Regions from separate parts of the Pseudorhodoferax sp. LjRoot39 genome, predicted to be linked through region 2. Evidence: riboswitches for the same ligand, from Rfam matches in the RefSeq annotation. Region 2 holds a riboswitch; the other holds the start of a gene.
What was found. A riboswitch is a leader RNA that binds a small molecule or an ion and turns the genes downstream of it on or off. The one in region 2 is predicted to bind glycine.
Positions count from the first base shown of each region.

Region 1: another riboswitch for glycine. It lies ahead of ACSQ4M_RS26570 (D-amino acid dehydrogenase); the one in region 2 lies ahead of gcvT (glycine cleavage system aminomethyltransferase GcvT).

Region 1 is NZ_CAXUQL020000001.1:5,713,021-5,716,417, forward strand. It holds gene ACSQ4M_RS26560 (2-hydroxyacid dehydrogenase) at 1-557, shown strand, start outside; gene ACSQ4M_RS26565 (nitroreductase family protein) at 681-1,280, opposite strand; glycine riboswitch at 1,473-1,574, shown strand; gene ACSQ4M_RS26570 (D-amino acid dehydrogenase) at 1,737-3,011, shown strand; gene ACSQ4M_RS26575 (YncE family protein) at 3,022-3,397, opposite strand, start outside.
Region 2 is NZ_CAXUQL020000001.1:4,149,760-4,153,156, forward strand. It holds gene gcvH (glycine cleavage system protein GcvH) at 1-7, opposite strand, end outside; gene gcvT (glycine cleavage system aminomethyltransferase GcvT) at 36-1,160, opposite strand; glycine riboswitch at 1,219-1,318, opposite strand; glycine riboswitch at 1,334-1,411, opposite strand; gene ACSQ4M_RS19300 (TRAP transporter large permease) at 1,439-2,716, opposite strand; gene ACSQ4M_RS19305 (TRAP transporter small permease) at 2,741-3,235, opposite strand; gene ACSQ4M_RS19310 (TRAP transporter substrate-binding protein) at 3,295-3,397, opposite strand, start outside.

The DNA of each region.
Region 1 (3,397 bases), 1.6 Mb from region 2:
TGGGCGTGGTCGGCACGGGCAAGATCGGCGCGATCTTCGGCCGCATCATGGCCGGCTTCGGCTGCACGGTGCTGGGCCATGACCCCTGCCCGAATCCGGACTTCGCGCAGGCGGGCGGGCGCTACGTGGCCCTGCCGGAGCTGCTGGTCAGCGCCGACGTGGTCTCGCTGCACTGCCCACTGACCGAGGCCACGCGCCACCTCGTCAACGCGCAGACGCTGGCCGGCGCCAAGCGCGGCGCGCTGCTGGTGAACACCAGCCGCGGCGGCCTCGTGGACACCGAGGCCGCCATCGCGGCGCTCAAGACCGGCCAGCTCGGCGGCCTGGCCATCGACGTCTACGAGCAGGAGGCCAGCCTGTTCTTCCAGGACCTTTCGTCCACCGTGATCACCGACGACGTGATCCAGCGCCTGGTGTCCTTCCCCAACGTGATCGTGACCGGGCACCAGGCCTTCTTCACGCAGGAGGCGATCGGGCAGATCATGCAGACCACCATCGACAGCATCACGGCCTTCGAGCGCGGCGGTGCGCTGGTGAACCGCGTGCAGCCCGGCTGAGCCAGGCCAGCGCGCCAGCCAGCCGATCACGGGCGCGTTGGCCAGGTCGATGAAGGCAAGCGCCGAGCATGCCGGCGCCCTTTCACACCGCTCTTGCCGCGGCGGCCCGGTACGGCGCGAGGCCTACCCGCGCCACTCGCGCACGTGCGGCGCCGGGTCCGCCCGCCCGGCGGGACGCTGGCCAGTGTTCTGCGGCGTGCCCACGTAGACGAAGCCCAGCAGCCGCTCATTGGGGGCCAGTCCCAAACCGGCGTGCACGGTAGGGTCGTAGGCATTGGGCCCGGAGACCCAGAAGCAGCCGTAGCCCTGCAGGTGCAGCGCGTTGAGCAGGTTCATCGTGGCCGCGCCCGTGGCCACGGTCTGCTCGATCTCGGGCACCTTGGGGTGCGGCTGCAGATGGGCGACCACGGCCACCAGCAACGGCGCCACCAGGGCCTTGCGGCGAAAGCGCTCGGCATCGCCCGCCGGATCGCGCAGGCGCGCGGCCTGCACGAACAGCTCGCCCAGGCGTTCGCGCGCCGCACCGCGAACCAGCACGAAGCGCCAGGGGCGTAGCGCGCCGTGGTCGGGCGCGCACATGGCGGCGGCGAAGGCGCGCTGCAGCTCGGCCTCGCTCGGGATGGGTTCGACCAGCGGCCAGGGGGAACGGCGGGAGAGCAGCAGGTCGAGAGCCTGCGGCGCAATGGCTTCGGTCAGGGGTGCGTCAATCATCATCGCCGGCACTATAGATGCGAGCCAATCGCAAATGGACCAGCCGCGGCAAAGACCTTGCGGCGTGCTGCAGGCGGCTGAAAAACCACAGTGCGGCCGCTGTCCAGGCGCAGGGCTTGGCAGGCAGGGGTCGCCCCGCCACAATCGCGGCCTTGGCGGCACCGCAAGGTCCGCCACACCCGGCCGGCATCCCAGATGCCGACCGGCGTGGGATCGGGAGAGTCCGCACCGCAGCAACATGCCGCGGTCGGCGCCGAAGGAGCAACCGCCCCGGAATCTCTCAGGCAAAAGGACCGGCCCCACGAACCGAACTCTGAAGAGCGCCCGGCGGCTACGCCAACCGGGTGCACCGAAGGAGCAAGCGCAGACCGTCGCGTCTGCGTGAATCTCTCAGGTCCAGCACAGAGGGGGTGTCCGCCGCACGGTCGTGCGGTGGTCCCAACCCCCTGGCGTGTTCTGGAACCTGACATGAAGCAATCCCATATCGCCGTGGTCGGCGGCGGCATCACCGGTGTCACCACCGCCTATGCCCTGGCACGCCGCGGTCTTGCCGTGACGCTGTACGAGCGCCACCGCTATGCCGCCATGGAAACCTCGTTCGCCAACGGAGGCCAGCTGTCGGCCTCGAACGCCGAGGTCTGGAACCTGCCGGCCACCATGCTCAAGGGCCTGAAGTGGATGCTGCGCGCCGACGCGCCGCTGCTGGTCTCGCCCAAGCCGAGCTGGCACAAGCTGTCGTGGTTCGCCGAGTTCATCGCCGCGATGCCGCACTACGAACGCAACACCATCGAGACCGCGCGGCTGGCCATCGCCGCGCGTGAACACCTGTTCGGCTGGGCCGCGGACGAGGGCATCGATTTCGACCACAAGCGCGAGGGCATCCTGCACATCTACCGCGACCAGGCCGGCTTCGATCATGCAGGGCGCGTGTCCACGCTGCTGGCCCAGGGCGGGCTGCAGCGCCGCGCCGTGACGCCGGGCGAGATGCGCGCCATCGAGCCCACGCTGGCCGGCAGCTACTACGGCGGCTGGTACACCGAGAGCGACAGCACGGGCGACATCCACCGCTTCACCGTCGGCCTGGCGCAGGCCGCCGCGCGGCGCGGCGTGCAGTGCCTGTACGAGCAGCAGGTCGAGTCGGTGCAGAGCGATGCCGGCGGCGTGACCATCACCGCCACCGGCCCCGACGGCCAGCGCCACCGGCGCCAGCACGACGGCGTGGTGGTCTGCGCGGGCGTGGCCAGCCGCCAGTTCGCCGCCATGCTGGGGGACCGCGTGAACATCTACCCGGTCAAGGGCTACTCCATCACCGTGCACCTGGACGACGAAGCCAGCCGCGCTGCCGCGCCCACCGTGAGCCTGCTGGACGACGCGACCAAGCTGGTCACCAGTCGGCTGGGCCCGGACCGCTTCCGCGTGGCCGGCACGGCCGAGTTCAACGGCGAGAACCGCGACATCCGCGCCGACCGCATCCGCCCCCTGGTGGACTGGGTGCGCGACTGCTTCCCGGGCGTGGACACGCGCCGCGTGACGCCCTGGGCCGGGCTGCGGCCGATGCTGCCCAACATGCTGCCGTGCGTGGGGCGTGGCCGCTCGGCCAACGTGTTCTACAACACCGGCCACGGGCACCTGGGCTGGACGCTGTCGGCCGTGACGGCGGACATGGTGGCCGGGACGGTGGCCACGGCCTATGGCAACACGGCAAGCGTCGCAGGTGCGCCGCTGGCCGCCGCGGCGGCCTGAAGCGCGGGCCTCAGCGCAGATCGATCCGCACCAGGCTCTCGCGGCCGTCCTTGCGGAAGGCCTGGTGCTTCTCGCGCGGGGCCTTGACCGAGACGTACAGCGTGTCGCCGTCCGGCGTGACGGCCAGGCTGTTCGGGTGCACCGGCAGGTCGATGCTGCGCTTGACGGCGTAGCTCGCGCCATCGATCACCGTCAGCGCCCCCGTGCCGTCCGGCTTCTCGCGCGAGACACCGCGGTTGGTGGCATAGATCTCGTTGCGCTGCGGGTTGTAGGCCACGTCCAGCGCGCCCGTGCCCAGCGGGACGGTCGCGAGCTGCCTGCCGCTGGCGATGTCGAACACGTAGAGCTGGCCGGTGTTGGAGTCGACGCTGAACAGGCGCTGGCCC
Region 2 (3,397 bases):
TGATCATGGTGTGTCCTCGGGTTGGGGAAATGGGTTCAGCCGCGGTGGTAGCGCGGTGGGGTGAAGGGCATGGTGACGACTTCCATGGGCACGGGCTTGCCGCGCACGATGGCGTTGACCTTGGTGCCGGCGGCGGCAAAGTCGGCGCGCACGTAGGCCATGGCAATGGGCTTGTCCACGCTGGGGGCGAGCAGGCCGCTCGTGACTTCGCCGATGGCCTGGCCGTCGGGAGACTGCAGCGCGGTGTGCTCGCGCACGGGCACGCGTTCCAGTGCGACCAGGCCCACGCGCTTGCGTTCGATGGGGCTGCTGCTGTCCAACTGGGCCAGCACCTTGTCGGCACCGGGAAAACCGCCCGCGCGCGCGCCGCCCGTGCGGCGCACTTTCTGCATGGCCCAGTTCAGGCCCGCCTCGACCGGCGTGGTCGTGGTGTCGATGTCGTTGCCGTACAGGCACAGGCCGGCCTCCAGCCGCAGCGAGTTGCGCGCGCCCAGGCCGATGGGCAGCACCTCGGGCTGGGCCAGGAGCGCGCGGGCCAGCGACTCGGCCCAGGGGCCGGGCACGGAGATCTCGAAGCCGTCCTCGCCCGTGTAGCCGCTGCGCGTGATGTACAGCGCCGCGCCGTTCCAGTCGAAGGCGCCGCCGGTCATGAACACGAGCTTGTCGACGCCGGGCACCACGCGGGCCAGCGCGGAGGCGGCCTTGGGGCCTTGTAGCGCGAGCAGGCCGTGTTCCGGCATCGGCACGACGGCGCAGCGCTGGCCGATGCGGGCCTGGATGTGTGCGGTGTCGGCCAGCTTGCAGGCCCCGTTGACGATCACGAACAGATGCTCGCCGCGGTTCACGAACATCAGGTCGTCGAGGATGCCGCCGTCGTCCGCCAGCAGCAGGCCGTAGCGCTGCTTGTCGATTGCGAGGCCCAGCACGTCGACCGGGATCAGGGTCTCGAATGCAGCGGCCGCATCGGGCCCTTCCAGGCGCAGCTGGCCCATGTGCGAGACGTCGAACAGGCCGGCCGCCGCGCGCACCTGCAGGTGCTCGGCCATCAGGCCCTTGGGGTACTGCACCGGCATGCTGTAGCCGGCGAAGGGGACCATGCGCGCGCCCAGTTCGAGGTGCAGGGCGTGCAGGGGGGTGTGCAGCAGAGATTCGGCGGACATGGCGGGCTTCCTGGAGGCAGAAACACAACATGGCGCTCCCCGAAGGAAATGCGCCATGGGCTGCCTCGCTGTCCGCTTTACCTGAGAGATTCGCCGCTTGCGCGGGTTGCCCCTTCGGTGGACCCGCTCGGGGCGGGCCTCTCTCCAGTGAGGAAGGTCTTCACAAGACCTGGGTCAGTCCTTTTGCCTGAGCGTTCGGACGGGTGTCCTGCGCCGTCGGCGGCCCGTTGTGAGGCGGGCTCTCTCCTGACGGCGCGGATTCTAACCAGCGGACAGCCCTATTTCGCGAACGCCAGGTCGCGCAGCGCCAGCGACAGCTCCGGCACATAGGTGATGACAAGCAGGCAGGCCAGGATCACGAGCACGAACGGGATCAGGTGCCCGATGATGCGGTCCAGCGGAATGCGCGCCACCGTGCAGGCCGCGAACAGGTTCACGCCGAAGGGCGGCGTGATCATGCCCAGCGCGAGGTTGACCACCATGATCAGGCCGAAGTGCACCGGGTCGATGCCGAAGTGCATGGCCACGGGCGCGAGGATGGGCGCCAGCACGATGATGGCGGCGCTGGTCTCGATGAACATGCCGATCACGAACAGCGCCGCGTTCACACCCAGCAGGAACAGCGCGGGCGACTGCAGCACGGCCTCCAGCCAGCGGCCGATGGCGTCGGGCACGCCGGCGCGCGTGATCAGGAAGGCGAACAGCCCCGCGTTGGCGATGATGAACATGATCACGGCCGAGGAGAGTACCGACTTGCGCAGGATGGGGAACAGGTCGCGCAGGCCGATCTCGCGGTAGATCAGCATGCCCACGACCAGCGCGTACAGCACCGCGACGGCCGAGGCCTCGGTGGGTGTGAACACACCGCCGTAGATGCCGCCCAGGATGATGACGGGCATCAGCAGCGCCCAGCCGGCCTGCCAGGTCGCCGGCAAGACGCCGAGGCGGCCGTCGCCGTCGTTCTTGCCCCAGCCCTTCCACTTGCAGTAGAGGTACACGAACAGCATCAGCGCGCCGCTGATCAGGATGCCCGGGCCGAAACCGGCGATGAACAGCTCGCCGATGGACACCTCGGCGCTCACGCCGTACAGGATCAGCGGGATGGACGGCGGGATGATCACGCCCAGCTCGGCGCTGGTGGCCTGCAGCGCGGCCGCGTAGCTCGTGGGATAGCCGTGCTTGATGAGCGCCGGAATCAGGATGGCGCCGATGGCGAAGGTGGTGGCCACGGACGAGCCCGACACGGCCGCGAAGATCATGCAGGTCAGCACGCAGGTCATGGGCAGGCCGCCCTGCACGCCGCCGACCAGGCTCTTGGCGAACTCGACCAGCCGGCGCGAGATGCCGCCGGTCTCCATGAGGTTGCCGGCCAGGATGAAGAACGGGATCGCGGCCAGCGGAAACTTGTTGATGGCGCCGAACATCTCCTTCACGGAGATCAGCATGTTGACGTTGGCCACCTGGATGCCCAGCACCGAAGCCAGGCCGATGGAGACGGCCACCGAGATGGTGAGCGCGAAGCACAGCACCATGGTGGAGATCATGACGGGGGTCATGGCGGTCCTTTCCTGTTGTTCTTGTTATTGGGCGGTGTCGAGCTCGTTGCGCTGCGGGTCGAGCCAGTTGCCGACGATGCCGAAGACGCAGAACAGGCCGCCGACCGGCATCGCCAGGTAGGCCCAGAACATGGACAGGCTCTCCAGCCCGGCCATGGTCTGCACGCTGCCGCGCTGCGCGTAGTCCCAGCCCCACCAGACGATCACGCCGATCAGCGACAGCGCGGCGATGGCGACCACGGCATCGAGCACGCGCCGCACGCCGGGTGGGCTCCAGCGGTACAGCACGTCCACGCTGACCATCGCGCCCTGGCGGAAGGCCAGCGGAATGCCCAGGAACACCATCCAGATCAGCGAGAAGCGGATCAGCACCTCGGTCCACTCGGCCGGTTGCTCCAGCACGAAGCGGGTGAGGATCTGGAACACGCCCAGCGCGGCGGCCACGACCAGCATGGCGCAGGCACCCACGAGGGCGATGAAGGTGGTGGCGCGTTCGACGCGCAGGAACAGTTGTCGCATGGCAGGGCCCGGAAAAACAAAAAGCCCGCGGAACGCGGGCGTCGAGGCGGCGCGCGCGTTTATTGCACGGCGCGGATCTTGTCCAGGTTGGCCTTGCCGAAGTCCTTCTCGAACTGCGCATTGACCGTGGTCAGCGCATTGACGAACTTGGCCTTGTCCAGG